DNA from 3 places in the Streptomyces sp. NPDC005574 genome. Region 2 is predicted to be linked to each of the others. Evidence: riboswitches for the same ligand, from Rfam matches in the RefSeq annotation. Region 2 holds a riboswitch; each other region holds the start of a gene.

Region 1 (9,699 bases), on a different contig from region 2:
CACGATGGAGTCGCCCGTCGCGAAGAACGCGACCAGCCGGCCGATCATGTGCTGCTCGCCGGGTGAGAGTTTCGCCAGGTCCGACACGTCGGAGGCGAGGTCGACCTCCTCCACGGTCCAGGTGTTCTTGATGGCGTCCCGGTAGCGCTCGTAGAAGTCGGGGTAGCGCATGGGGCGCAGGGTCAGTTCGAAGCCCGGGTCGAGCAGGTTCTTGGTGGTGTCGGCGGTCGTCACTGGCAGGCCTCGCAGGACTCGGGGTTCTCAAGGGAGCAGGCGACGGCGTCGGGGTCGGCGGCCGGCTGGAGGGGGACGGCGGGTTCGGGCTGTGCCTGGGCGCGGGCGGCGCGGGCGATGCGGGTCGCCGGGCGTGAGCGCAGGTAGTACGTCGTCTTCAGGCCCGACCGCCAGGCGTAGGCGTACATCGAGGAGAGCTTGCCGATGGTCGGCGTCTCCAGGAAGAGGTTCAGCGACTGGGCCTGGTCCAGGAACGGCGTGCGGGCGGCGGCCATGTCGATGAGGCCGCGCTGCGGGAGTTCCCAGGCCGTGCGGTACAGGGCGCGTACGTCCTCGGGGATCCAGGTGAAGCCGCTCACCGAGCCGTTCGCGTCGCGCAGCGCCTCGCGGGTGCGCGCGTCCCAGACGCCCAGCTCCTTCAGGTCCCGCACCAGGTAGGAGTTGACCTGGAGGAACTCGCCGGACAGGGTCTCGCGCTTGAAGAGGTTGGAGACCTGCGGCTCGATGCACTCGTACACGCCGGCGATCGAGGCGATGGTGGCGGTGGGCGCGATCGCGAGCAGCAGCGAGTTGCGCATGCCGACGGCCGCGATCCGCTCGCGCAGGGCCGCCCAGCGCTCCGGCCAGGTGAACTCCGCGTCGAAGTGGTCGGGGTGCAGCACCCCCCGGGCGGTACGGGTCTTGTCCCAGGCCGGCAGCGGGCCGTTGCGCTCGGCGAGGTCGGCGGAGGCCTCGTAGGCGGCGAGCATGACGCGTTCGGCGATGCGCGTGGACAGCGCCTTCGCGGCCGGCGAGTCGAAGGGCAGGCGCAGCTGGAAGAAGACGTCCTGGAGGCCCATGACGCCCAGGCCGACGGGCCGCCACCTGGCGTTGGAACGGCCGGCCTGCTCGGTCGGGTAGAAGTTGATGTCGACGACCCGGTCGAGGAAGGTGACGGCCGTGCGGACCGTCGCGTCCAGTCGTTCCCAGTCGACGTCCTGGGCCGCCGGGTCCACGAACGCGCCCAGGTTGACCGACCCGAGGTTGCAGACCGCGGTCTCCCCGTCGTCCGTGACCTCCAGGATCTCGGTGCAGAGGTTGGAGGAGTGGACGACACTGCCGGGTTCGGCCGTCTGGTTGGCGGTGCGGTTGGCCGCGTCCTTGAAGGTCATCCAGCCGTTGCCGGTCTGCGCGAGGGTGCGCATCATGCGGCCGTACAGGTCGCGGGCCGGCAGGGTGCGGCGCGCCAGGCCCGCGGCCTCCGCCCGGCGGTAGGCGGCGTCGAACTCCGCGCCCCACAGGTCGACGAGTTCCGGCACGTCGGCGGGGGAGAACAGCGACCACTGGCCGTCGGCGTCGACCCGGCGCATGAACTCGTCCGGGATCCAGTGCGCGAGGTTGAGGTTGTGCGTACGGCGGGCGTCCTCGCCGGTGTTGTCGCGCAGTTCCAGGAACTCCTCGATGTCGGAGTGCCAGGTCTCCAGGTAGACGGCGGCGGCGCCCTTGCGCCGGCCCCCCTGGTTCACGGCGGCGACCGAGGCGTCCAGGGTCTTGAGGAACGGGACGATGCCGTTGGAGTGCCCGTTGGTGCCCCGGATCAGTGAACCGCGGGCGCGGATGCGGGAGTAGGACAGGCCGATGCCGCCGGCGTGCTTGGAGAGGCGGGCGACCTGGTGGTAGCGGTCGTAGATGGAGTCCAGTTCGTCCAGCGGGGAGTCGAGGAGGTAGCAGGACGACATCTGGGGGTGCCGGGTGCCGGAGTTGAAGAGGGTGGGGGAGGAGGGAAGGTAGTCGAGACGGCTCATGAGCCGGTAGAGCGCGGCCACTTCGTCCAGCGAGCGGGTGCTGTCGTCCTCCGCGAGGCCGCTGGCGACCCGCAGCATGAAGTGCTGGGGTGTCTCGACGACCTGACGGGTGATCGGGTGCCGGAGCAGGTAGCGGCTGTGCAGGGTGCGCAGGCCGAAGTAGCCGAAGCGGTCGTCGGCACCGGCGTCGATCAGGGCGTCGAGGCGGTCGGCGTGGACGCGGACGAACTCGGCGGTGCGGTCGGCGAGAAGCCCCTCGCGGTGTCCGACCGCGACGGACTCGGTGAACGTCGTGACGCCCTGCGAGGCGGCTTCGGCGGCGATGCCCAGGGTCAGCAGCCGGGCGGCCAGCTTCGAGTAGGCGGGGTCCTCGGAGATGAGTCCGGCCGCGGCCTCGGTCGCCAGCTCCCGCAGTTCCGCCGTGTCCGCCCGCGCGGACCGGCCGCGCAGGGCGGCGGCGGCGACCCGGCCCGGGTCGGCGTCGGGGAGGTCGGCGGTCAGCGCGGTCAGGGTCCGCAGCAGCGCGGCTCCGGGACCGTCGTCGGCCACGGGGTCGGCTGTCGCTGAGGCCGGTTCGGCTGGCGCGATGGTCACGTGGGGCTCTCCCTCGCTCGGCACGGGGCCTTGCGGAAGGGGGCAGCTCGCGAGCGCGCGCGGCGTCGCGTCCACCGGCCCATTCCACGAGGCCCGGACGTCCTGGCAGCCCGGCCGGACGGCCGGGAGCCACTGTCGGCAGGTCCTCGGACTCGAGCTCGTACGCGGATATGCGCGCATGAGTACACCGTTGCGGGACAGTTCCGGATTCGCACCGGATTCCCCTGCGGCGACAGCGAGCATGAGCATACATCTTGTGCCGGGCCGCAGTTGCACCCCCAGATGTTGTGCCGTGTCGGCTTCGGAGCGTGTCCGGGCGTCCACGGGAGGAGTGCGGGGGAGAGGCCGGGGAGACGGCTGCGGGCCGCCGGAGACGCTCCGGCGGCCCGCTGTCGCACAGGTCCTCGGGTCAGTGCGCGGTGCCCGCCGTGGCCGGCGGAAGCTCCACCTGTACGCCCGGGTCGCCCGCGTCCGCCGTGTAGTCCTGCGGCCGGGTCTCGTCGATGCCGTCGGGGGCCTTCGCCGCCTTCAGTACGAAGGTGAGGACCACCGTGACGACGACGTTCAGCACGAACGCCGTCAGGCCGATGTAGCCGATCTCCCCGATGCCGGGGATCTCCTTGGCCGAGCCGCCGAAGTGCTTCTGCGTGGGGGAGGCGACGCCGTACGCGGCGAAGGTGCCGTAGACCATGCCGACCGCCCAGCCGGCCAGCAGTGCCCAGCGGTGGAACCAGCGGGTGAACAGGCCGCCCACCAGCGCCGGGAAGGTCTGGAGGATCCAGATGCCGCCCAGCAGCTGGAAGTTGATCGCCACCGTCTTGTCCATGGTCAGCACGAAGACCAGCGCGCCCACCTTCACCAGGAGGGAGACCAGCTTGGAGACCTTGGTCTCCTGCGCGGGTGTCGCGTCGGGCCGGATGAAGTCCTTGTAGATGTTGCGGGTGAACAGGTTCGCGGCCGCGATCGACATGATCGCCGCCGGGACGAGCGCGCCGATCCCGATCGCCGCGAAGGCGACGCCCGCGAACCAGTCCGGGAACATGTCCTCGAACAGCTGCGGGATCGCCAACTGCCCGTTGGTGACCTTGACTCCGGCCGCGATCGCCATGAAGCCGAGCAGGGCCAGCAGGCCGAGCATCAGCGAGTACAGCGGCAGGATCGTGGTGTTGCGCCGGATCACCTCACGGCTGCGTGAGGAGAGCGTCGCGGTGATCGAGTGCGGGTACATGAACAGGGCGAGGGCGGAGCCCAGCGCCAGGGTGGCGTACGTCCACTGTCCCGCCTCGGCCGGGACCAGCGCCCCGCGCGGCTTGCCGGTCGCCGGGTTGGTCTGGCTGAACGCGTCGGCCGCCTTGGCGAAGATGTCGTCGAAGCCGCCCAGTTTGATCGGGATGTAGATGATCGCCACCGCGATGACGAGGTAGATCAGCCCGTCCTTCACGAAAGCGATCAGCGCGGGCGCCCGCAGCCCCGACGAGTAGGTGTAGGCGGCCAGTACGCCGAAGGCGATCAGCAGCGGCAGGTCCTTCACGAACCAGTTGGTGTTCTCCCCGCCGCCCACGCCCATCACGTCCAGCACGGCCTGGATGCCGACCAGTTGGAGCGCGATGTACGGCATCGTCGCCAGGATGCCGGTGACGGCCACCGCCAGCGACAGGCCCTTGGAGCCGAACCGGCCGCGCACGAAGTCCGAGGTGGTGACGTATCCGTGCTTGTGCGAGACCGACCACAGGCGCGGCAGGAAGGTGAAGATCAGCGGGTACACCAGGATCGTGTACGGGACGGCGAAGAAGCCCGCCGCGCCGGCCGCGTAGATCGCCGCGGGCACCGCGACGAAGGTGTACGCCGTGTAGAGGTCGCCGCCGAGCAGGAACCAGGTGACCCAGGTGCCGAACGACCGTCCGCCCAGGCCCCATTCGTCGAGGCTGTGCTCGTTCTCCGCCTTGCGCCAGCGCGCGGCGAGGAAGCCCATGGCCGTGACGGCCAGGAAGAAGAAGATGAAGACGCCGAGCGCGACGCCGTTGACTCCGTCGTTCACGTCGACGCACCTCCGCTCCGTGCGGCGCGGGCGCGCTGGTCACGGCGCCACAGCGCGTACGCGGTCATCGTCAGGGCCGTGGAGATGAGCACCCACAGCATCTGGTACCAGTAGAAGAACGGGATCCCGATGAACGCCGGGTCCGTCCTGGCGTACGAACCGATCCACAGCATCGCGAGGAACGGCGCCGCGAGGCACAGCGCGATGACCACGCGGACCGGTGTCACCACCGGTGGTCTTGCTTCGGGCACATCGGACATGGCGGCTCCGTCCCCTCACTGATCACCTGGGCAATGCGCAGGCAATGTAGGCGACGGCGCGACGACTGCGAAAGCCCCCGTCCGGATATCGACGCGACATCCTCACCTGGCCCGACGGGAGGCGGGGGACCCTCCTAGTCCTGCGGACGCTTCAGCCTGGCCACGAACTTGTAGCGGTCGCCCCGGTACACCGAGCGCACCCACTCCACGGGCTGGCCGGTCCGGTCCAGCGAGTGCCGGGACAGCATCAGCATCGGCAGGCCCACGTCGGTGCCGAGCAGGCCGGCCTCGCGCGGGGTGGCCAGCGAGGTCTCGATGGTCTCCTCGGCCTCGGCGAGGTGGACGTCGTAGACCTCGGCGAGCGCGGTGTAGAGGGAGGTGTACTTCACGAGGCTGCGGCGCAGCGCCGGGAAGCGCTTGGCCGACAGGTGGGTCGTCTCGATGGCCATCGGCTCGCCGTTGGCCATGCGCAGCCGCTCGATGCGCAGCACCCGGCCGCCGGCCGTGATGTCGAGCAGGTCGGCGAGCCGGTCGTCGGCGGTGATGTAGCCGATGTCCAGGAGCTGGGAGGTGGGTTCGAGGCCCTGAGCGCGCATGTCCTCGGTGTACGAGGTGAGTTGGAGCGCCTGGGAGACCTTCGGTTTGGCGACGAAGGTGCCCTTGCCCTGGATGCGTTCGAGCCGGCCCTCCACGACGAGTTCCTGCAGCGCCTGGCGCACGGTCGTGCGGGAGGTGTCGAACTCGGCGGCCAGGGTGCGCTCGGGCGGGACGGGCGTGCCGGGCGACTGCGTCTCCGTCATGTCCAGCAGATGCTTCTTGAGGCGGTAGTACTTGGGCACGCGCGCGGTACGGACGGTCGCCCCACCCTCGTTCTCCGCACTGCTGACCTCGGTGCTCATGCTCCGCCTTCCCGGCTCCGGACGCCGAAACGACCGACGTCCGTCGGCCACGGCTCACATCGTGGCACGGTCCGGGCGGGTTGGCCCCACACGCTCCGTGATCCCCTCTGTATACCGTCGGCGCCGTTGTTGGTCTAGTCCACCGCGCCGGGTCCGAGGCTGTGGTACAGCGGCGGTGGTCCGTCCGATTGGTCGCTTGCGCAATGAAAGGTCCCTGCATATCTCGGTCGCATCACGGACCTCCGGAGCCCGCTTGAACACCCTTGACACGCCTATTGGTCTGGGCCAAGCTCCCCCTACTGGTCTACACCATTGGTCCAGTCCCGGCTTCATGGGCGGTACGTGCTTTGGCTGGCACCGCGGGGAGGCAGGGGGGTTCGTGGGCATCCCTGAGGAGGGTGGCGTGAAGCGCAAGCTGATAGTCGCGATCGGTATCGCGGGCATGATGGTCTCCATCGCGGCGTGCGGGGACGACAGCAGCGGGAGTTCGGACAAGAGCGGCGCGGACGCCAAGGAGCTGACCGTCTGGCTCACCGTGGACGCCCAGAACAACTGGCCGGAACTGGTGAAGGCCGCCGACGCCGCCGTGCAGAAGAAGCACCCCGGCGTCAAGATCAACCACGAGTACTACGGCTGGCCGGACAAGAACACCAAGCTCGACGCGGTGCTCGCCACCGACAAGGCCCCCGACGTGGTCGAGATGGGCAACACCGAGATGCTCGGCTACATGGTCAAGGGAGCCTTCGCCCCCCTCGACACGGCGAAGTTCGACAACTCCTCCGCCTGGCTGGACGGCCTCAAGGCCTCGGTGACCTACGGCGGCAAGACCTACGGCGTCCCCTACTACGCCGGTGGCCGCGTGGCCAACTGGCGCAAGGACCTCTTCGCCTCGGCCGGCGTCAAGTCCACCCCGAAGACGTACGCCGAACTGACCTCCGCCCTGGACAAGGTCCAGAAGAAGGAGGGCAAGAAGTTCAGCGCCTGGTACCAGCCCACCCGTGACTGGTACGCGGCCATGTCCTTCGTCTACGACGCCGGCGGCTCCATCGCCAAGGAGGAGGGCGGCCAGTGGAAGGCCAACCTCTCCTCGCCCGAGTCCGTCAAGGGCCTCACCGAGTTCAAGAACGTCGTCGACAAGTACATGCACGGCGACAAGACCAAGGACGAGTCGGACCGTTACATCGTCTACGGCCAGGGCAAGTCCGGCATGATCTTCGGCGCGGCCTGGGAGGGCGCGACCTCCGAGGACCCGAAGAACGACAAGACCGGCAAGCTCAAGGGCAACCTCGAGAACTTCGTGATGCCCGGCCCGTCCGGCAAGAACCTCCCCGTCTTCCTCGGCGGCAGCGACCTCGCCGTCCCGGTGAAGTCGAAGGCTCAGGCCCTCGCCGCCGAGTGGATCAACGCGTTCACCGGTCCCGCCGGCCAGAAGGGCCTGATCGGCAAGGGCAACCTGCCCAACAACAAGACCGACCTCGCGACCCTCAAGAACGACCCCGCGACCGCGGTCCCGGCCACCGCGGCCGAGTCCAACTGGTTCGTCCCGATGGCACCGGGCTGGGGCCAGGTCGAGAAGGCCCAGGTCCTGCAGACGATGCTGCAGGAGATCGGCACCGGCAAGAAGTCGGTCGAGGACGCCGCCAAGGAGGCGGACACCGCGATCGACAAGGTCATCAACACCAAGTGACCTGGAACGGGGCCCCGTCGACAGCGGGGCCCCGCTTTCCGTACGACCTGAGGGACCGCTGAGGAGCGCGCGGATGAGTGCCGCAGACACGACCACTGCCAAAGTGCCGCCGACGCGGCCGTCGCCACCACCACCGGCCGTCACCGAGAAGCCACCGGGCAGGCGGAGCCGGGGGGCCGCCGGCACCCCGTGGCTGCTGCTCGCCCCCTGTCTGCTGATCCTGGCGCTCGTCCTCGGCTATCCGCTGGTCCGCCTGGTCACCCTCTCGTTCCAGAAGTTCGGACAGTCCCAGCTGTGGGGCTTCCAGCCGGCCGAGTCGGTCGGGTTCGACAACTTCAGCAAGGTGCTGGACGACAGCGAGTTCTGGCAGGTCGTGGTCCGCACGATCGTCTTCGCCGCCGGCTCGGTGATCTTCACCATGGTGATCGGGATGCTGGTGGCGCTGCTGCTGCAGCGCGTCTCCGGCTGGGTCAAGACCCTCATCAACATCGCGCTGGTGGCCAGTTGGGGCATGCCGATCATCGTCGCCACCACGGTCTTCAAGTGGCTGTTCGACGCCGACTACGGCATCCTCAACGCGCTCCTCAGCAAGCTGCCCGGCGTCGACATGATCGGCCACAACTGGTTCGCCAGCGGCCCGCAGGGGCTGGCCGTGATCATGCTCCTGGTGGTCTGGGGAGCCGTGCCGTTCGTCGTCATCACCCTCAGCGCGGGCCTCACCCAGGTGCCCGCCGAACTGGAGGAGGCGGCCCGGCTGGACGGCGCCGGAGCCTGGGGCGTGTTCCGGTACGTCACCCTCCCCATCCTCAAGCCGATCATCGTGATGCTGACGACCCTCTCGGTCATCTGGGACATGGGCGTCTTCCCGCAGGTCTTCGTGATGCGCAACGGCCATCCGGAGGCGGAGTTCCAGCTCCTCACCACGTACTCCTACGACCGGGCCTTCGTGGTCAACGACTACGCGCAGGGCTCCGCGATCGCCCTGCTCACCGTGGTGCTGCTGCTCGGCGTGGTCGCCGTCTACATGCGCCAGATGCTGAAGATCGGAGACGTCGAATGACCACCGTGGACGCCGCCGCCACCACGTCCCGCGCCGTGGGCACCCCCCGGCCCCGAAAGAGCAGGGCCGGCTGGAACCTTCTCGGTCTCCTCGTCTTCGTCAGCGCGGGCTTCCCGGTCTACTGGATGCTCAACACGGCGTTCAAGCCGGCCAAGGACGCCATCGACCCCGACCCGAGCCTGCTGCCGACCGGCTTCACCCTCTCCAACTTCAGCCGGGCGCTGGACATCGCCGACTTCTGGGGTCCCGTCGGCCGCAGCCTGATCGTGTCCCTGTCGGTGGTGGCCATCGGCATCGTGGTCGGCATGCTGGCCGCGCTCGCCATCTCCCGCTTCGCCTTCCGCGGCCGCAAGATCGTGATCGTGGGCATCCTGGCGGTCCAGATGATCCCGCTGGTCGCCATGATCATCCCGGTCTTCCTGCTCCTCAACGACCTGGAGCAGTACGACAAGCTCACCGGCCTGATCCTCACGTACCTGACCTTCATCCTCCCCTTCACGGTGTGGACGCTGCGCGGCTTCATCGTCAACATCCCCAGGGAACTGGAGGAGGCGGCCATGGTCGACGGCTGCTCCCGCACCGGCGCCTTCATCCGGGTCGTCTTCCCGCTGCTGGCCCCCGGCATGGTCGCCACCTCGGTCTACGGCTTCATCCAGGCCTGGAACGAGTACCTGTACGCCCTGATGCTGCTCAGCCAGAAGAACCAGACCGCGACCGTCTGGCTCGGCAACTTCACCACCAAGCACGGCACCGAGTACGCCCCGATGATGGCCGGTTCCACGATGATGGCCGTGCCGATCGTCGTCCTGTTCCTCCTCGTCCAGCGCAAGATGGCCGCGGGTCTGACCGCTGGCGCCGTGAAGGGATAACGCAGCCCGATGACGACATTCGCCAGTGGCACCACTGCGTCCGATTCAGGGGGAGACGGCCTCTCGCGTGACGCGCTGACCGTCCTCCAGCCCGGCTTTCCCGGCACCACGCCCCCCGACTGGCTGCTGCGTAGGCTCGGCGAGGGACTCGCCTCCGTCGGACTGTTCGGCCGCAACATCGCCTCGCCCGAGCAACTCTCCGCGCTGACCGGCCGGTTGCGCGCCGAACGCCCGGACGTGCTGGTCGCGATCGACGAGGAGGGCGGTGACGTCA
Region 2 (9,699 bases):
TGAGCAGCGTGTCCCGCCAGGTCGCGGCGCCCTGCGTCGGCTCCCAGGGCTCCCCCAGATCCGCGGCGGTGACCAGCGCGGCCTCGGCCTGCGCCGTGGTGAGCGCGGCGGCGGACGGGGAGGGCGAGGCGGCGGGGGAGCGGCGGGCCGTGGGCGGGGCGGTGGCCCCCGCCGAGCAGGCGGTGAGCACCGGCAGACCGGCGAGGCACAGGGCCGAGGCGCCCACGAGGAGACGGCGGGCCGGGGGGCGGGTCATCGAGGGGCCTCCTGCGGACGGGTCATCGGGGGCCTCCTGCGCGCGGCGAAGATCCGGTACGGGTGTTCCCACAGCACCACCGCGCCGCTTCCGCCACCAGCGCGACGGTCCGTCCGGGTTACCGGCGCGGGCCCCCGCCCGGCCCGGACGCCCGCCCGCGCCCCCGCGCGGACCACGGGGAGCCCGCCGGGCTGCGTAAGGTCGCTCCCGTAGAGCCCGTGCTGGGACGGTCGTAGGAACAGGAGCCCCGCCGTGAACGGTCAGCCCATCCCGGTGATCATCGACTGCGACACCGGTGTCGACGACGCCCTCGCCCTGCTGTTCGCCGTCCGCCACCCCGGACTCGACGTGCGGGCGATCACCTGCGTGGCCGGGAACACCGACGTGGACGGCGTCGTACGCAACACCCTGACCGTGCTGGAGCAGGCAGGCGCCCCCGGCATCCCGGTCGCGCGAGGCGCCGAGCGCCCGCTGATCGAGCCGGTGCGCACGGCCCGGCACGTGCACGGGCAGGACGGCATGGGCGACCTCGGGCTGCCCGCGCCGACCCGCGTGCCGGTGGACGTGGACGCGGTGACGCTGCTGCGCCGCGAGATCCTCGCCTGCCCGCGTCCGGTCACCCTCATCCCGACGGCCCCGCTGACGAACATCGCGCTGCTGCTCAGGACGCATCCGGAGGTGGTGCGCAACATCGAGCGGATCGTGTTCATGGGTGGCGCGGTCGCGACCGGGAACGCCACCCCGGTCGCCGAGTTCAACGTGTGGCACGACCCGGAGGCGGCCGCCGTCCTGCTCACCGCGGGGGTGCCGATCACCATGTACGGCCTCGACGTGTTCCAGCGGGTCCTGGTCCCGGCCGGGGACGTGCAGCGGCTGCGCGCGAGCGCCGAACCCCGGCTGCGGCTGGCCGGTGAGCTGCTCGCCCACCGCGACCCGGCCACCTCCGGCGACCCCACCCCGACGGGTGGTCTCGGCGACGCGGGCGCGGTGTGCGCCGTCGTCGACCCGGCGGGGCTGACCACCGAACGCCTGCCGGTGGAGGTCGCGCTGGCCCCGGGCCCGACCCGCGGCCAGACCCTCGTCGACCGCCGTCCGCGCCCCGGCGAGTCCGAGATCCACGAGGGCGTACGGGAACAGACCCTGGTGGACGTCGGCCTCGGCGTGGACGTGGAGCGGTACGTGAAGCTGTGGCTGACGACGGTCGAGGGCCCGTAGGCCACGACCGGGGCGGCCCGGCCGGGCTCAGCTGCCGTCCGCCGGCCGTACCGCCCAGCGCTGCTCCACCTTGGCGACCTTCCAGTACGTCACGGCCGCCGCCCACACCACGACGAACAGGCCGACGATGACGTAGCCGACGTTGTCCAGGTCGAGGCCGGCGATCCAGCCGCTGAGGTCGTCGCGCAGGTCGAGCTTCTCGTGCAGGACGCCGACCAGTTCGATGGTGCCGATGAAGAACGCGACGGCGATGGACAGCCCGGTGATGGTCAGGTTGTAGAACACCTTGCGCACGGGGTTGGAGAAGGCCCACTGGTAGGCGAAGTTCATGAAGGTGCCGTCGAGGGTGTCGAACAGGCTCATTCCGGCGGCGAACAGCAGCGGCAGGCACAGGATCGCGTACCAGGGCAGGCCGGCCGCCGCGCCCGAGCCGGCCATCACCATCAGCGTGACCTCGGTGGCGGTGTCGAAGCCCAGACCGAAGAGGAAACCGAGCGGGAACATCTGCCCGGGGCGGGTGATGGATCTGGTGAGCCGGCCCAGGATGCGGTTCATGAACCCCCGCGAATCCAGGTGCTGTTCGAGCTCCCGCTCGTCGTAGGTGCCCGCGCGCATCGCCCTGAAGACCTTCAGGATGCCGAGCAGGGCGACCAGGTTGAGGGCGGCGATCAGGTAGAGGAACGTCCCCGAGATCGTCGTCCCCATGAAGCCGAGGGCCTGGTGGGTGCGCGAGCCCTCGTTCATGACCCGGCCGGCGAGCTGGGTGCCGCCCGCGATCAGCGCGGCGAGCAGGACCACCACGCTGGAGTGGCCGAGCGCGAACCAGAAGCCCACCGACACCGGCCGCTTGCCGTCGGCCATCAGCTTGCGGGTGGTGTTGTCGATGGCGGCGATGTGGTCGGCGTCGAAGGCGTGCCGCATGCCGAGGGTGTAGGCGGTGACGCCGAGGCCGACGCCGAACGCCCTGGTGCCGACCTCGTAGTGCTCCGGCACCACCAGCAGGAACAGGATCCCGAAGGCGACGACGTGCAGGACGGCCACGGCCGTCAGCAGGCCGGCGGTCTTGACGGTGTCCTCCCGGCGCCACCTGAAGGACGCGGGTCCGGACGCCTGGGCAGGCTCGGGCAGGGTCATGCGGTCACGCTCCAGCACCTCGTGGATCACTTCGTGAGATGCCGTGGCCGGTCTCCTGGCTTACGGGTACCTCCCGCCCGACCGAAGCCGGGAGCGTAGGAGGGTCTGCGCCGCCGGCCCGCCTTCCCGGTCACCCTGCGGCGACCAGTGGCTGTCCCTCGCGGGACGGTGGGCCGGAAACTCCCCGATCACAGTGGCGAGGGCCGCTCCGGCATGGACCTTTGAGGGGTCGTCACCGGATTCCCGAGCACCACGGCCCGACCACCGTAGGGCGGCGGGCGCTCCGCTGCATAGCTGCGCACCTGCGCAGGTATGGAAGATCACATGGCGGGCCTGCGAGGATGGCGCCATGCATCTCGTCCCGGCCGACCGCGCGGACCGGCGCACCATCGACGGCCACCGGGTGTGCGACGCCATCGCCGCCATCGGTGAACCCGGCCATGTCCGCGCCTGGGCCGACCGCTTCGCGCTGCTCGGGGAGCCCCGGCGGCTCGCCCTGCTGCTGGCCCTGCACCGCACCGGACCGCTCGCCGTGTCCGACCTCGCGATCGCGACGGGGATGAACGACCCCGCCGTCTCGCAGGCGCTCAGGCTGCTGCGGGCGGCGGGGGTCGTCGAGGGCGAGAAGGAGGGCCGGATCGTGCGCTACCGGCTGGTCGACGCGACAGTCGCCACCCTGCTCGACCAGGCCGCCCCCTAGTTCTCAGCCGCGCGCGTGACCTTCAGCCCCTCCCGCGTCCGAGGAGCCGGGGTCCAGGGGGCCGAGCCCCCTGGAAGGGTTCACGCACCCGTGCTCCGACGCCGACGCGTCGCGATCACCAGACCCGCGCCGCCGGCGAGCAGGACCGCCGCCCCGATCGCGATCGGCCCCGTCGTGCTGCTCGCACCGGTCTCGGCGAGGTCACCGCCGCCACCGTCGGGCGTGGTGGCCGGCGCGGTGGTGGCGGGCACCGGGGTGTCGCCCCCGCTCGACGGCGTCTCGTCGGCCGGCGGCGTGGACTCCCGCGCGGGCTGCGAGGGCTCGGAGGATCCCGGGGCCGCCGGGGTCGGCGTCGGCGTGGACGGCGTCTGGGACGGGGCCGTCGTGCAGTCCTTCGTGCCGCCGTTCCAGGCCGCGATCAGCTTGTCCTTGATGACCGGGTGGTCGGGGCCCTTGGGCAGGTCGCCGTGGTCGAAGCCGTCCTTCGCGTCGAGTTGGCCGTCGAACTTCACCGCGCCCCGGTACAGGTCGATCTGCGCGAAGCAGCCCGCGTCCGGCACGGCGATGTCGAGGGACTCGGTCCGGCCCGGCTCGACCGTCACGCTGTCGAAGTCGACGAAGACCTGTTCGCCGGAGGTGCGGAAGCTGGACCCGTGGGCGAGGTAGGACGCCAGGGAGGCGGTGCAGGTGGTGGCGTCCCCGGCGGTACGGACCTTGATGTGGACCTTGCCGTCGTCGGTGGGCCGCAGGTTCTGGTCGTCGACCTTCACGGAGTCGTAGAAGTTCGAGCCGTCCAGCGAGAACTGGCAGCGGTCGGTCTCCGTGATCGTGCCCGCGCCCGAACCCGGCCGGTAGCCGTCGGCGGACCTCCAGCCGTCACCGCCGGGCGTGCCGGTGGCGAAGGCGCCGGAGGCGGCGGCGACGGAGGCGGTACAGAGGGCGAGCGTCGCGGCGCCCGTCCCCAGCAGGCGGCGCACGGTGACACGTCTCGCTATGGACATGCGTATCCCATCTTGGCGTGTGCGGGGGGTGAATAACCCGAAGAAACACTGGGCTCATAGGTCACATGCGCCACAGCGTGCGGACATCGTGGATCTCCCGGCTCAGGGCTGTCAACCTGCGCCGACACAAAGGGGGTTGAGCCGGCCATCACCATTCCCCCACATAGGGAACAGCTCGCTCCGGGCAGTGGGGAGGCAGGCCGGATGTTCACTTTTCCGGCCAAGTGGACAGGATTCTTGATATCGCCCGCCCGGCATCCGCCCCTACCCGGCACGGAGGAACACGCGTGACCGTTCGCACCACGCCCGACCTCTCCGGCAAGGACCCCGACTGGTGGCGGCAGGCCGTCGTCTACCAGGTCTACCCGCGCAGCTTCGCCGACGCCGACGGCGACGGGCTCGGCGACCTCCGGGGTGTCACCGGGCGCCTGACCCACCTTGCCGCGCTCGGCGTCGACGCGCTGTGGCTCAGCCCCTTCTACCCCTCGGAGCTCGCCGACGGCGGCTACGACGTCGCCGACCACCGCGACGTCGACCCGCGCCTGGGCACCCTCGACGACTTCGCCGCGATGGGCGCCGAGGCCCACCGGCTGGGCCTGAAGGTGATCGTCGACCTGGTGCCGAACCACACCTCGCACCAGCACGCCTGGTTCCAGGAGGCCCTGCGGGCCGGGCCCGGCTCCGCCGCCCGCGACCGGTACGTCTTCCGCGACGGCCGCGGCACGCACGGTGAGCTGCCGCCCACGAACTGGCAGTCCGTGTTCGGCGGCAGCGCCTGGCGCCGGGTGCCGGACGGACAGTGGTACCTGCACCTGTTCGCCCCCCAGCAGCCCGACCTGAACTGGGACAACGAGGAGATCCGCGCCGACTTCCGGACCACCCTGCGGTTCTGGTCCGACCGCGGGGTCGACGGCTTCCGCGTCGACGTCGCGCACGCCCTGGCCAAGGACCTCGGCGAGCCGCTGCGCGACCTCGCCGCCGCGGAGAGCGCCGGCGAGGCCGCGCTCGCCACCCTCCCGCCCGGCACGCACCCCTTCTACGACCGGGACGAGGTGCACGAGATCTACCGCGACTGGCGGACCGTCTTCGACACCTACCGCCCGCCCCGCGCCGCGGTCGCCGAGGCATGGGTGCCGGGCGCCCGGCGCGCGCTGTACGCCCGGCCCGACGAACTCGGCCAGGCCTTCAACTTCGAGTACCTCCAGGCGGGCTGGGACGCGGCCGAACTGCGCCAGGTGATCACCGACTCGCTGGCCACGGCCGCGTCGGCCGGGGCGTCGGCCACCTGGGTCCTGTCCAACCACGACGTCGTCCGGCACGCCTCCCGTCTGATGCTCCCGCCGGGCACCGACGACAACGCCTGGCTGCTGTCCGGCGGCCACGCCCCCGCCGTCGACCCGGTGGCGGGCCTGCGCCGGGCCCGCGCGGCCACCCTGCTGATGCTGGCGCTGCCCGGATCGGCGTACGTCTACCAGGGCGAGGAACTCGGTCTGCCCGAGGTCGCCGACCTGCCCGTCGAGGTCCTCCAGGACCCGATCTGGGAGCAGACGGGCCGGGTCCGCAAGGGGCGCGACGGCTGCCGGGTGCCGCTGCCGTGGACGCGCACGGGGCCGTCGTACGGCTTCGGGGCGGGCGCCGCCTGGCTGCCGCAGCCGGAGAGCTTCGCGGCGTACGCCGTCGAGGCCCAGGACGGGGTCGAGGGCTCGACGCTGGAGCTCTACCGCACGGCCCTGAAGCTGCGCCGCAAGCTGCTCGGTGGGGAGACGCTGACCTGGGCGGACGACGCCCCGCCCGGACTCCTGCGGTTCGCCCGGCACGAGGGCTGGCGCTGTGCGGCGAACCTGTCGGACGAGGCGGTCCCGCTGCCGGCCGGGGAGGTGCTGCTGGCCAGCGGGCCGCTGGAGGGCGGCCTCCTGGGCCCGGACACGACCGTGTGGCTCGGCGGTTAGCCGGGGCCCGCGGGGACCGGCCGTCACCCCACGGTCGGCAGCGGCTGCGGGGTCGAGGTGCTGTTCGCCGGCGGGGTGAGGACGACCTCCGGCTGACCGGCCGGCGGGACCGGCGGCGTCAGGTCCGACTTGGGCAGCTTCGGCGGGGTGGTCTGCGTGAAGAGCGCCTGGTCGAAGTTGACCAGACCGGTCTTCTCCATGACCGTCATGTGGTCCAGAACGGTCTGGTTGGCCTGGTCGGCCAGCGCCCGCACCAGGGAGTTCTTGGTGGTGGAACGGATCTTCGCGATCCCGTTGAAGATCGACCCGTGCGTGACGCGCAGGATGTTGGCGAAGTCGATGTCGAACTGCTTGCCGGTGTCCGCGCTCAACTGCGACACGAAGCCCTGCTGCTGCGGGCTCGCCACGTTGGGGAGCGTGATGTTCAGCATGGGGGCGATCTTGCGACAGGTGGCGTCCAGCCCGGCGTGCCCGTCGATCAGGTGCCGGCTCGCCGTGAGGACCCCCTTGGTGGTCCCCTTCTGCAGGCCGATCTGGCCCACCGGGTACTCCCACAGGCCGGCCGCGCGCACCTTGACCACGAAGTCGCGGTCGGACTCCGTCAGCGGCCCCCACTGCGTCTGGGCGATGATCCGGTCCGGCGCGCTCGAGACCGTACTGAGGCCCAGCATCGACGGATAGGCGAGCGCGGCGAGGGTCAGGCCCAAGGCACCGCCCACGAAGATCGTTCCCGTCGCGTTCCGCGAAAAGCGCACCATGCCTCCTGCCTCGTGGCGGTCCCGCCGTGGAGCGGGTCGGACGCAGGGAAATACGGAGGCGGCGCCACCGGAAACCTTTTGAATTGGTAAAGAGTGAGGCCGGATGGTGTGACGAGGACCTCAGCCGGGCCCGGTGCGGCCGTCCGGCGCCGGCGGTCAAAGGGCGCATAAGTCGCCTGACGTGCGCCCGAGTTGACGGAACGTTGACCGCGCTGCGGGAGAGTCGAGACGATCCCCCGTCCTACATTCGGCCGCATGCCCCCACAGCCCCACCGACTCCCCCCGGGCCGTCCCGCCCTCCCCTCTCTCCCCTCCCTCCCCTCTCTCCCCGTCCTGCCCTACCGCAAGCCCACCAAGGGGCGCGACTACTGGGTCCTGGACGACGTCCTGTCCGATCCGGACGCCGTCCGCGAGCGGTGCCTCGCCAAGGACGACTGGATCGAGGGCCACCCCCACAAACCCGAGAGCTGGCCGGGACTGCGGGCCATGCCGGGCCTCGACGAGGCCGAACTGGGGCGCGTGGAGCGGCTGGTGCGCCAGGCGACCGGGGCCGGCCGGCTGTGGGTGCAGCAGGCGCCCGGCGGCGGAACGCTCAACCACAACTGCGTGCAGGTCGTCGGCGAGGGCGAGAGCGAGCCCCGGCCGCACACCGACTCACGGGCCCTATGCCGGTACGCCGCCGTGCTCTACCTCAACCCGTCGGTGCCCAAGGACTGCGGGACGAGCTTCTACCGGCAGTCACTGCCCGGCGGACGGCTCGGCGGCAACGTCGTCCAGGCCCCGCACAACAACCTCGTCGACGCGCTCGGCACCCGGTTCGTGTCCGCCGACGCCTTCGAGGAGGACGTACGGGTGCCGCACCGCCACAACCGGCTGCTCCTGTACAGCGCCAACCTCGTGCACAGCGCGACCGGTTACTGCGGGACCACACTGGAGGAGAAGCGCATGACGGCGGTCTTCTTCTGGATGGCGTGAGCCCCGGTCGTGGACACCGGGCGGGCCCGACGACCGCTCAGGACACGATCGCCAGGTCGTGCGGGGTCGTGTTGAGCCGGCGCCCGGCCTCCTCGGTGCACGTCACGACGTCCTCGATGCGCACCCCGAAACGGTCGGGCAGGTAGATCCCGGGTTCGATGGAGAAGCACATACCGGTGACCAGCGGCTCGTCCTCGCCCTCGGCCAGATACGGCGGTTCGCGGGTGGTGACGCCGATGCCGTGCCCGGTGCGGTGCACGAAACGGTCGCCGTAGCCGGCGTCCTCGATCACCGTGCGGGCCACCCGGTCGATCTCCCGGCAGGGTGCGCCGGGCCGTACCGCCTCGAAGGCCGCCTGCTGTGCGGCCCGGACGACCGCGTGCACCCGCCGTTCCTCCCGGGTCGGTTCGCCGACGTGGACCGTGCGTGTGGTGTCGGAGCCGTAGCCGTCGCGCAGGCCGCCGAAGTCGAGCACGACCATGTCGCCGTCCTCGATGGCGCGTTCGCCCGCCTCGTGATGCGGGTCGGCGCCGTTGGGGCCGGCCCCGACCAGGGTGAAGTCGACCTGGCTGTGGCCGTGTTCGCGCAGCAGCCGGGCCAGGTCGGCGGCCACCTCGGACTCCCGGCGCCCGGCGAAGGGCACCGAGAGGATCTCCGCGTACGCCGCGTCGGCCGCCGCGCCCGCGGCCGCCAGCCGGGCCACCTCGTGCGCGTCCTTGACCGCGCGCAGCAGCGGCAGCACGACGGTCAGCGGCCGGTAGGTGGTCAGCGGCAGCGCCTCCTGGAGCCCCAGCAGGTGCAGTGCCCAGGTGGAGTCGCAGACGCCGTAGTGGCCGTGCGGGCGCAGCAGCCCGGCCGCGGCGGCGTACGGGTCCTGGCCGTCCTGCCAGACGAAGGTGCGCAGCGCGCCCGCGCCGGGAGCGGCCTCGGCGTCCGGCAGCTCCCGCGCCGGTACCAGCAGCCGGGGCTCGGAGTCGGCGGCCAGCACCAGCAGGGTCAGCCGCCCGGTGACCGCCGCGGGCCGGTAGCCGCACAGCCGGACCAGGTCGGGCCCGGGGGTGACGAGCAGTCCGGCGAGCCCGGCGAGGGCCGCCTCCCGCGCGGCACGGGTCATCCGGGCCGCGTAGTCCGCCTCCGTGAAGACCTCCGCTGTCTCGCTCATCGCCTGCCTCGGTGCCTCGGTGCCTCGGTGCCTCGTCGCCCGGTTCGCGCGGCGGCCGGCCGGCTCAGTACCGCACCGCCCGCGCCACCTTCGTCCGGACCTCCCCCGTGCCGGTGCCGGTCAGCTTCCGGTTGCTGCGGGCGGTGGCCTTGCCGGACCCGCCGGCCGGCACGTCGGAGACGGTGACGACGACCACGTCGAGCAGCCCGCCGTCCTGACCGGTGAAGTCGACCTGCACGGCGAAGGACTTCGCCGAGCCCGCGGTGTTCGCGGCGGTGACGTCGACCGTCGTCCGCCCGTCTGCGTCGGTGGCCGGGGCGCCGAGCGTGACGGACCCCCTGGCGTCGGCCCCGCCCTTGATGTCGTCGAACGTGCGGCCCGCCTCGGCCGTCGCCGACGCGTACGCCTCCGAGGCCCGCGAGGCCAGGGAGGACGCCGCGGCCGTCACCTCGGCGCCCGCCGACCGGGCCGCCGAGGCGGCCTTGCTGACCGCGTCCGAGGGGCTGTCGTCGCTGGAGCAGCCGGCCAGCGCGGCGGCCACGGCCACCA
Region 3 (9,699 bases), on a different contig from region 2:
CCTGACCCACCCCGCCGACCACGCGGGCGCAATCTACGACCTGACCGGGCCGGAGTCCCTGACGCTGGACGAGGCGGCCGCGATCGTGTCCGAGGAACTGGGCCGCACCGTCACCTACCGGCCCGAGACGGTCGAGGAGGCGTACGCCTCCCGCGCCTCCTACGGCGCGCCGCAGTGGCAGCTCGACGCCTGGGTGTCCACCTACACGGCCATCGCGGCCGGTGCGCTCGACGGGGTCAGCGACGCCGTACCCCGCCTCACGGGCCACCCCGCCACCTCCCTCGCCGACGTCGTCCGCGCCACCCGGCAGCCCGGCCGGGGCTGAAGGCCCGCACCGCCCCCGTACGGTCCTCGGGGGCACCCCGCCCCTACGGCCGCCCCGCCCCCGAGCCCCGGACCACCGCCACCTCCCCGCCACCGACCGCCCCCTCCTGGAGCCGACATGACCTCTTCGCGGGCACAGACCAGCGACCTCACCGTGCGGGAGGCGGCGCGGCGACCGGGGCTGCCGCTGAGCGCGTACCGGGCCGCGATCGCTCTCGACGACCCGTTCGAGGCGTCGGCGCCTCCTGCCGCACCCGACCGGATCGACCGGCAGGTGCGGTCGGCCCTGGCACTGCTCAGTGACGACCGGGCAGTGGACCGACTCGGTCTGCGGGCCGCATCCCTGCGGGACCTGACCGGCACCGACGCGGTGACCGCCCGGCGGACACTGCGCGCACTGCTGAACGTCCGCGAACCCGGCCCGCTGCCCGAGGGGGTGCGGGAGGCACTGGACGGCGTACTCGGCGCGGAACGGCGATCCCGACCGTCCTTCACGGCGGCCCGGCTCCCCACGATCGAGGACGAGTTCCCGCGCTCCGCCTACCCGGCGGCCGGCCGGACCACGCTGTGGCGGGGAGACCTCACCACCCTGGCCTCGGACGCCGTCGTCAACGCCGCGAACAGCGCGCTGCTCGGCTGCTTCCGCCCCCGGCACCCGTGCGTCGACAACGCGCTCCACAGCGCGGCCGGGCCCCGGCTGCGCGACGACTGCGCCACGGTCATCGCCCTGCAAGACACCCCCGAGCCGACCGGCACCGCCAAGATCACCCGGGGTTACCACCTGCCGGCCCGGTACGTCCTGCACACCGTCGGCCCGGTCGTCGACGGCCGTCCCCGCACGAACGACGCCCGGGCGCTGGCCTCCGCCTACCGGTCCTGCCTGGACCTGGCCGCCGAGGTGGACACGATCCGCACGCTCGCGTTCAGCGCCGTGAGCACCGGCGTCTTCGGCTACCCCAAGGACGAGGCCGCGACCGTGGCCCTTTCCACCGTCGCCGACTGGCTCGAAGCGCACCCCGGCCGGTTCGACCGCGTCGTGTTCACCGTGTTCGGGGACGACGACGAACGCGCCCACCGCCACGCCCTCGAGGAGTGGACCGAGCGGCGAGACGATCGTGAAGGGCCGCTCCGCAGGCGGTAGTTCGGCCGGGCGGTGTCAACACGTGAGCAGCGGTGAGGACATGGCCGTGGGCCCGGCGCCCGAGCCCCGCCCTGTCGGATGTCAGGGCACTGAGGGGAATGGCGAATCCCCGCGCAGGGCAACGAGATTCCGGACGAGTCACCTCTTAAGGGATCCCGCCTTCGACCTGGCCGGGGGATGCCCGATGATGGGCAGGCCATGACCACGCCCAGCACCTCCCGTACGCCGACACGCCACGCCCCGCTGCCCGTTGTGCGGGCGGCGGTGTTCGCGCTCGTCGGGACGGTCCTCGGGGTGAGCGCCCACCACGTGGTCACCGAGGCGTCGATGCCGTGGCGGCACGGCGCGGCGGCAGCCGCGGTGCTCTTCGCCGTGGGGCTCGTGGGCGCCAGGCGCCGGCGTTCGACGGCGACCGTCGTGGCGGTGTGCGGCGCCGCCCAGCTGGGACTGCACGCGCTGCTCTCGACCACGCACGCACACGATTCGCACGCCGTGAGGTCCGGGGGCCTGGGCGAGCCCATGCCGGCGCACACGCACCACGCCATGAACACGCATCCGGTGTGGCACGGACGGCTCCACGACTCCCTGACGATGTCGGCCGTCCACGTCGCCGCGGCCGTGCTCGTCGCGGTGCTGCTGCACCGCGCGGACACCGCGTGCTGGTCACTGGCGCGTGGTCTCACACATGCCGTCGACGTGGTGGACGCGGCGCGCGCACGCATCGCCACGGCCTGGGCACTGCTGACGTGGCGCGCCGCGCCCGCGTCCTCCGGGGTGCCGGCGCTCGTCCCGGCCTGGCTCGACCGGCCGCCCTTCCGGGTGGCGGTGTGCGCGGACGTGGTCGTACGGCGGGGCCCTCCCTGGGCGGGGCTCACCCCCGCCATCTGACCTCGCCGGGCCGGTCGTAGAGCCGACCCCGGCTCCCCCATGCCTGGAGACACCCATGTCACCCGCTCCGCACACGCACCGCGTCGCCCACCGCCTGGCCCTGGTGACGGCGGCGACCGCCACCGCGGTCCTCCTTGTCGCCGGGCCGGCCTCCGCCCACGTCGAGGTCGAGTCCGACAAGCCCCAGGCCCTCGCCGAGAACGCCGAGATCAGCTTCGACGCCGAGTCGGAGTCCGACAGCGCCGGAGTCGTCAAGGTGCGCGTGGTCCTGCCCGAGGGCATCGCACCCGCCGACGTGACCTACGGCGAGGGGCCCAAGGGCTGGAAGTTCACCGCCGGTGACGACGGCTACACCGTCGGAGGTCCGGAGCTCGACGCGGGCGAGAACGCCACGTACTCCATCGTCGTCAAGCAGCTTCCCGACGCGAAGGAGCTGACGTTCAAGACGCTGCAGACCTACAGCGACGACCGCGTGGACCGCTGGATCGGCCTCGACGAGAACAGCGAAAACCCGGCGCCGGTCCTCAAGTTGAGGGCCGCCGCACCCGGCGCGAAGCCGGTCGGCCCCTCCCCCACGGCCGGCGAGTCGGCAGCCGTGCCGCCCACGCCCGAGGCGACCGAGCCCTCGGCCTCACCCACGGCCCAGGCCGAGGAGGAGGACGAGGACGGCGGCCTGTCCGCCGGCGCCTGGATCGGGATCGGCGCCGCGGTGGTCGTCGTGGCGGGCGCCGCCCTCTGTCTCGTACGCCGCCGAGTCACCGCCCGGCAGTAGCCCCGAGGCTCTCCCCACCGCCACCCCTCGGCCGGGGGGCGGCGGGACGGAGCGCGCCGCCGTCCGCCGCCTTCTCCGGGCCTCCGCCCTCCCGCGACCGCGCGAGCGGGTCACTCGGGCCGTCGCGGCCGAGGAGACGGGGCAACTGACCCCACACCAGCGCTACTGGCGAATTCGGGACGGCCATCTCGCCCACCGGGACGCAGCGTGAGCCGCGGGCGCGCGGGCGCAACGCGTCAACTCGGGGCAACGGGCGTGGGAGTGGGTTGGGGGACGTCGCGGAGGTGGCGGAGCGGGGAGAAGAAGACGAACCAGCCGGCCGCCCACGTACCGACGGCGGCTAGCCACAGTGTGGGCCGCACCCCGATCAGCGTGCCGAGTGCCCCGCCGAGGACGCCGCCGAGCGGCAGCGTGCCCCACACGACCCAGCGGACGGCCGCGTTCATACGGCCCATCAGCTCGGGCGGAGTCACCGACTGCCGGTAGCTGAGCTGGGCGACGTTGTAGACCATCCCGGAGAAGTAGGCGACGGCCCAGCCCAGCGGGAACAGCAGCACGCCCCATCCTCGCCAGGCCGCCACCGCGACGACCTGCGGAGCGCTGAACACCAGCATGGACACCCAGATGATCCGCGCCGAGCCGATCCACCTGGCGAGCCGGCCGGCGAACACTCCTCCGGCGATCCCGCCCAGCGCCGAGGCCGCCATGATCAGCCCGGTCAGCGCGGGAGCCACGTGCAGCACCCGGACGAGGAAGACCATGGCCAGCGCCGACGTCATGCCGGAGAACAGGTTGGCGGTGGCCGTGCACGCCACGACCATCCGCAGGATCCTGTGCCCGGCGACGAATCGCAGTCCCTCGGCGATCCGGCTCCGCAACGTCTCGCCCTCGCGCCGCGCGGGCGGCGGCACCTCGCGTGTCCTGATCCCGGACAGGGAGAGGACCGACACCGCGTAGGAGAGCGCGTCGGCCGTCATCGCGCCGGCGGCGCCGAACGCCGCGAACAGTCCACCGCCGAGACCGGGTCCCCCGAGTTGTGCGAACGCCTGGGTGGTCCCCAGCTTGCCGTTGGCGTCCATCCGGAGATCGGGACGGACGAGCGAGGGCACGTAACTCTGGTACGAGACGTCGAAGAACACCGTGCACACGCCGGCCGCGACAGCGACGACGTAGAGCTGCGCCATCGTCAGGGCGCCGAAGGCGGCCGCCAGCGGCACCGAACCGATGATCAGCAGCCGGAGGACGTCACAGACGATCATGATGGAGCGTTTGGAGCCACGGTCCACGAGCGCGCCCGCGGGCAGCGCGATCAGGGCGAACGCCAGCGTGGCCGCGGCGGTCAGAAGCCCGACCTGGAACGTGCTGGCCTCCAGTACGACAACCGCGACGAGCGGCAGAGCGACCTGGGTGACAGCCGAGCCCATCTCACTGACCGTCTGACCGCTCCACAACAACACGAAGTCCCGCTGCCCCCACAACCCGGAACCACCAGCCCCCACCCCGGCACCTTCCAGCTCCCCCGCAACGTCCGTCACCGCCCACCAACTCCCCTGTCGGATCCCCGGCCGGGACTGTATCGCCGAACAACTGGGCGTCGACGCGGAGTGGATGACCTCGTGGCGCATGGTCATTGGCGCTGCCCTGGAACACCGACTCACCAAGGCCCCTGGCGCACGATCCGGTGCGCACGATTCACGGGCACCAGGTCATCGACGGACCGGCCACCGCCCAACCCGGCGCCGCCTACGCCGACTTGCCGCACGTGTCCGCCGTAGCGGCTTCGCTTGCCGTGCCCGCTCCCGGTGCGGTGGTCAGGGTAGATCGTGACACTCGCGGGCCGCGGGCTCGGCGTTGGAGGGGGCCTCGATGACGGCGTAGGACAAGAGGGCCATGGCGGTGGCCGGTACGACCGTGGCCGACAGGCGGGCGTCCCGCACGCCGAAGGAGGCCGGCAGGCGCACGATCGGGTAGTGCCACAAGTACATGCCGTAGCTGAGGCTGCGGCCCGTCCAGGTGAGCGGAGACAGGGACAAAAGCCGTGCGGGGCCTCCGTCGCGGCAGAGTTCGAGCCCGTGACGAGCGTCGCGGAGACCGCCGCGACCGCGAGGAAGCCGACGGTGTACCAGGCGGCGGTCCAGCCGCCCTCGTCGCCGGTGACGGGTACCTTCCAGGCGACCAGGCACAGCACCGCGAGCGGGCCCGGCTCCGCCGCAGGCGCCTGTCGGCCGGCGCGGAAACCCAGTCGGCCCCAGCGCACCCCCCGGATAAAGTGGGGCGGTGCCCGAGCTGAAGCGGCTGCATGCCGGCCATGCCCCGGCGGTCCTGGCCTTCGAGCTGGCGAACCGCGGCTACTTCGCCGCCTCCGTCTCCGACCGCGGCGACGAGTTCTTCGACCAGTTCACCGACCGGTTCGGCGCCCTGCTGGCCGAGCAGGAGGCCGGCGTCTGCGCCTTCCACGTGCTCGTCGCCGGGGACGGCTCGGTGCTGGGCCGGTTCAATCTGTACGACCTCGAGGACGGCACCGCCGTACTCGGTTACCGGGTCGCGCAGCACGTCGCCGGTCGTGGCGTGGCGACCGCGACCGTGCGGGAACTGTGCCGGCTGGCGGCGGCGCAGCACGGGTTGCGCACGCTGCGGGCGGCCACCGCCCGCGACAATGTCGCGTCCCGAAAAGTGCTGGTCAAGGCCGAGTTCGTCCCGGTCGGTCCCGCAGAGCCGGCCGACCTCGGCGGTAAGCAGGGCACCTGGTATCAGCGCGATCTCGCGCTCCGGCCGTAGGCCCGGCCCGTCGCAGAGCACCGGAAAACACCTCGGTCCGGTCCCGCACGGGGTGTGCCGGGCCGGACCACGGTGTCCGCCTCGGCGGAGGATGCCTCAGTGCGGTACGCGAGCGGCTCGCGTTCCCGTGCCCTCGGCCGCGGGGACCGTGGCCCCGGGCGACAGGACGCGTTCCGCGAGTACGCCGAAGAGCAGCCCGAAGGCGGTCCACAGGGTCAGCTGGATGGCGAGTGCCGCGAGACGGAACTGCCACAGCAACGTCGCCGAGAAGTCGTTGGGGACTTCGTTGACCGCCGGCAGGAACGCGTACGCGAGTCCGACGGCGAGGCCGAAGAACGCGCCCGCGGACAGGGTCGCGTTCCAGGTGCCGAGGCGTGGTGCGAGCCGCTTGCCGAGGATGACGGTGGCGACGGCCAGCAGCACACTGAGCAGCATCATCAGGAAGTACAGCGTGGTGCGCTTCCCGATGGTGTCCGGGTCGCCGACGGACGGCGGGTTGGCCGGGTACTTGAGGAACGGTACGACGTAGACCGCGACCAGCCCCGCGGCGGCCAGGAGCAGCGCGCTCGCGCGCGGCCCGAAGCGGCCGATCCGGCCGAGCGCGAAGCAGTACGCGAGGGCGGCGATGCCGCCGAACGCGACGCCGTAGAGCAGTACTCCGGTGCTCAGGCCGCCGGTGGACTGCATGGAACGGCTGACGGCTTCCATGCCGTGCTCGTGGGAGTGCGCCTCCTCGTAGGCGATGGCCGAGTCCACGCGGGGCTCGCCCAGGAAGTAGGCGACGACGAGGGCGAGCAGGCCGGCGGCGAGGCCCGCCAGCATGCCGCGGACCAGGAGGTTTCTGACGGTTGCCGAGTTCATGGGCTGATGCGCTCCGGCTCGGCCGTCAGTGGCAGGGGAAGCCGAGGAGGTGGCGGGCGTCGTGCACCCACTCGTGGACGTTCTCACCGCTCACCACGGAGGTGGCGCCCTGCTCGGCGCCGACGAAGTAGAGGAGCACCAGCATGAGGACGCCGAAGAAGACCGCCCAGGGCGCGATCGCGCCGATCGGCAGTTTGGCGGGGAGGGTGGTGGGGGCAGCGCTGGGCTGGACGGTGGACTGCGCCATGGCAGGACCTCCTGGGGAACTCGCGTCCCGGCTCGGTGGTGCACAGGACGACGGCCACGGGTCTGACTCGCCCGGCGTCCGCCACCCCGTGTCGGGGCGGCCGGTACCGGACTCACAGTGGCGCGACCGTGCCGGATTCCCACCGGCTTCCGCAGTACCGTCGTCGATATCTTCGAGAACGTACCGCGTCGCGGGGGTGCGGCCAAGGGCGCGTGGCGCCACCGGGGGCGTGCCGGCCGCGTTCGGGGGCCGGCAATTCCGTGCGGCGAACGCTTTGTTGACCATGAGAGCAGGCACATGACAAGCCGAGTGACGTTGATCTCACCCGCCGTCAGCCGGTCGCTGCGCGAGGCGCGTTTCGACGACGGCTGCCCGCTCGACGAGGCCGGGGCGGCCCGGGCCCGCTCGGCCGAGGGCGCCTTCCGCCGCCCAGACCGCGCGGTGGCCTCCCCCACCGTGCGCTGCGCGCAGACGGCGTCGGCCCTCGGCCTGGACGCCTCTGCCGTGCCGGATCTGGCCGGGCTCCGCGTGGGCCGCTGGCAGGGCCGCACCCTCGGCGAGGTCGGCGCGCAGGAGCCGGAGGCGCTGGTGAGCTGGATGACCGACCCGTCCGCCGCCCCGCACGGCGGTGAGTCGGTACGGGAGTTGTGCGACCGCGTGACGGCGTGGCTGGGGTCCGCCGCGGAGGCCGCGGGCCGCACGGTGGCGGTGGTGGAGCCGGAGATCGTACGAGCCGTCGTGGTACGGATCCTCGGGGCGCCCGAGCCGGCGTTCTGGCGCGTCGACGTACCGCCGTTGACCGCGGTCACGGTCAGCGGGCGTGCGGGACGCTGGAACGTGCGGATCGGGGAGCCCCTGGGCGCGCCGGGGGTGGGCGAGGCCCGGCGGGCGGACGCGATGCAGCCGCCCGAGCCGACCCCCTGTCGGCGGCGGAAGCCCCCGCGAGAGGGACCGGGCGCCTGATGTCAGGGCCGAGCGGCCTCGCCGGGTGGGCCGCGGTGTGCTGCCGCGATTGACCTCAACCGGGCTTGAGTTCGTAGCGTGCCCGCAGTGCCGCGGGAGCAGACCGGCGGTCCGAGCAGGGAGGTTCGTCATGGCCGAGGACTCAGTGCGCGCCGACATCCCCGACCGCTACCGCTACTCCGTCGTCCCGCACATCATGGTCGACGACGCGGCCTCGGCGATCGACTTCTACCGGCGGGCGTTCGGCGCCCGCGAGGACTTCAGGCTCGATGCTCCCGGCGGCGGGATCCTGCACGCCGAGGTCACCGTCGGGCGGTCGGTCCTGATGCTGGGCGACGCCGGCCCGGACGGGCCGGAGGCGTCCCCCTTCGCCCCACCGACCGCCCTCGGCGGCAGCACGTCCGTCGCGCTGCACGTCTTCGTGCCGGACGTCGACGGCCTCGCGGAGCGCGCCGCCGCCGCGGGTGCCGAGATCCTCCAGCCGCCGCAGGACATGTTCCACGGCGACCGCACCGCCGTCCTCAAGGACCCCTCGGGGCACGTGTGGGTGTTCCTGACCCACAAGGAGGAGGTCGCGGAGGACGAACTCCGCCGCCGCCTCGCGACGCCCGCGCCGTGAGGAACCTCCCGCCGCGCCGAACGAGGATCTTCGTCCTAGGCTGAATGGGCCGAACGGGGGGCATCCGGGTCGCCGGCGACCGAGAGGGGCTCGCCCGATGCAGGACTACCCGCTGATCGAGAACCACGGCCTGCTCGGTGACCTGCAGACCGCCGCACTGGTCACGACGGACGGGACCGTCGACTGGCTGTGCCTCCCCCGCTTCGACTCGCCCCGCGTGTTCGGCGCGCTGCTGGACAAGGACAAGGGCGGGCACTGCACCGTCCGGCCGAGGAGCGGATCGTACGCGACGAAGCAGATGTACCTCCCGGACACGGCGATCCTGGTCACCCGGTTCATGACCGAGGCGGGCGCCGGGGAGGTCCTCGACTTCATGCCCGTGACGGGCACGACGGCCACGCCCCGGCACCGGCTGGTGCGCATGGTCCGCTGTGTGCGGGGGACCATGACCTTCGACATCGAGGTGGCCCCCCGGTTCGACTACGGCCGCCATGACCACCGGCTGCATCTCAGCGAGCACGGCGCGGTGTTCGCGGCGGACGACGGTACGCGGCTGACCGTGCACCCGGTGCGCGAGCCGGAGGACGACCGGCTGCTGGACCTGCTCCTGGACCGGCAGCAGGACCTGCACTTCACCCTGACCCTCCAGGCGGGACAACAGCGCGGTCTGGTCCTGGAGTGGGGGGCCGAGGGGCCGCCCCGCGAGGTCCGTCTCAGCGAGTACCAGGGCATGTTCGAGCAGAGCGTCGGCTTCTGGCGCGCGTGGCTCGCGCAGTCGCAGTACTCGGGGCGCTGGCGCGAGACGGTGGAACGGTCCGCGATCACGCTGAAGCTGATGACCTACGCCCCGAGCGGTGCCCTGGTGGCCGCGCCGACGGCGGCGCTGCCCGAGCAGTTGGGCGGGGAGCGCAACTGGGACTACCGCTTCACCTGGATCCGCGACGCCTCCTTCTCCGTGTACGCGCTGCTGGGGCTCGGCTTCACCGAGGAGGCCAAGCGGTTCCTCGTGTGGCTGGCGGCGCGGGTGAAGGAACGGGCGGGCAGCGACGGCGACTCCGGACCGCTGAACATCATGTACAGGGTCGACGGCTCCTCGGATTTGGAGG

What was found. A riboswitch is a leader RNA that binds a small molecule or an ion and turns the genes downstream of it on or off. The one in region 2 is predicted to bind cobalamin.
Region 1: linked by a shared signal. The riboswitch ahead of ABZT03_RS03365 (ribonucleoside-diphosphate reductase subunit alpha) and the one ahead of ABZT03_RS01520 (HoxN/HupN/NixA family nickel/cobalt transporter) in region 2 are both predicted to bind cobalamin.
Region 3: linked by a shared signal. The riboswitch ahead of ABZT03_RS08880 (CbtB-domain containing protein) and the one ahead of ABZT03_RS01520 (HoxN/HupN/NixA family nickel/cobalt transporter) in region 2 are both predicted to bind cobalamin.

Annotation. Positions count from the first base shown of each region.
Region 1 covers NZ_JBEXCW010000003.1:98,637-108,335, forward strand. The annotation lists gene ABZT03_RS03360 (ribonucleotide-diphosphate reductase subunit beta) at 1-171, opposite strand, end outside; gene ABZT03_RS03365 (ribonucleoside-diphosphate reductase subunit alpha) at 231-2,612, opposite strand; cobalamin riboswitch at 2,732-2,896, opposite strand; gene mctP (monocarboxylate uptake permease MctP) at 3,022-4,650, opposite strand; gene ABZT03_RS03375 (DUF3311 domain-containing protein) at 4,647-4,910, opposite strand; gene ABZT03_RS03380 (GntR family transcriptional regulator) at 5,045-5,809, opposite strand; gene ABZT03_RS03385 (extracellular solute-binding protein) at 6,213-7,496, shown strand; gene ABZT03_RS03390 (sugar ABC transporter permease) at 7,570-8,556, shown strand; gene ABZT03_RS03395 (carbohydrate ABC transporter permease) at 8,553-9,425, shown strand; gene ABZT03_RS03400 (glycoside hydrolase family 3 protein) at 9,435-9,699, shown strand, end outside.
Region 2 covers NZ_JBEXCW010000001.1:320,328-330,026, forward strand. The annotation lists gene ABZT03_RS01510 (hypothetical protein) at 1-256, opposite strand, end outside; gene ABZT03_RS01515 (nucleoside hydrolase) at 509-1,471, shown strand; gene ABZT03_RS01520 (HoxN/HupN/NixA family nickel/cobalt transporter) at 1,499-2,605, opposite strand; cobalamin riboswitch at 2,633-2,875, opposite strand; gene ABZT03_RS01525 (metalloregulator ArsR/SmtB family transcription factor) at 2,955-3,305, shown strand; gene ABZT03_RS01530 (LAETG motif-containing sortase-dependent surface protein) at 3,386-4,306, opposite strand; gene ABZT03_RS01535 (glycoside hydrolase family 13 protein) at 4,594-6,255, shown strand; gene ABZT03_RS01540 (DUF4142 domain-containing protein) at 6,279-6,974, opposite strand; gene ABZT03_RS01545 (DUF6445 family protein) at 7,269-7,988, shown strand; gene ABZT03_RS01550 (M24 family metallopeptidase) at 8,026-9,150, opposite strand; gene ABZT03_RS01555 (hypothetical protein) at 9,215-9,699, opposite strand, start outside.
Region 3 covers NZ_JBEXCW010000008.1:141,274-150,972, forward strand. The annotation lists partial or broken gene ABZT03_RS08840 (SDR family oxidoreductase) at 1-325, shown strand, start outside; gene ABZT03_RS08845 (macro domain-containing protein) at 443-1,465, shown strand; gene ABZT03_RS08850 (hypothetical protein) at 1,664-2,353, shown strand; gene ABZT03_RS08855 (DUF1775 domain-containing protein) at 2,409-3,125, shown strand; gene ABZT03_RS08860 (MFS transporter) at 3,362-4,660, opposite strand; gene ABZT03_RS08865 (hypothetical protein) at 4,937-5,158, opposite strand; gene ABZT03_RS08870 (GNAT family N-acetyltransferase) at 5,403-5,903, shown strand; gene ABZT03_RS08875 (CbtA family protein) at 6,000-6,764, opposite strand; gene ABZT03_RS08880 (CbtB-domain containing protein) at 6,790-7,011, opposite strand; cobalamin riboswitch at 7,046-7,188, opposite strand; gene ABZT03_RS08885 (histidine phosphatase family protein) at 7,309-7,974, shown strand; gene ABZT03_RS08890 (VOC family protein) at 8,105-8,593, shown strand; gene ABZT03_RS08895 (glycoside hydrolase family 15 protein) at 8,691-9,699, shown strand, end outside.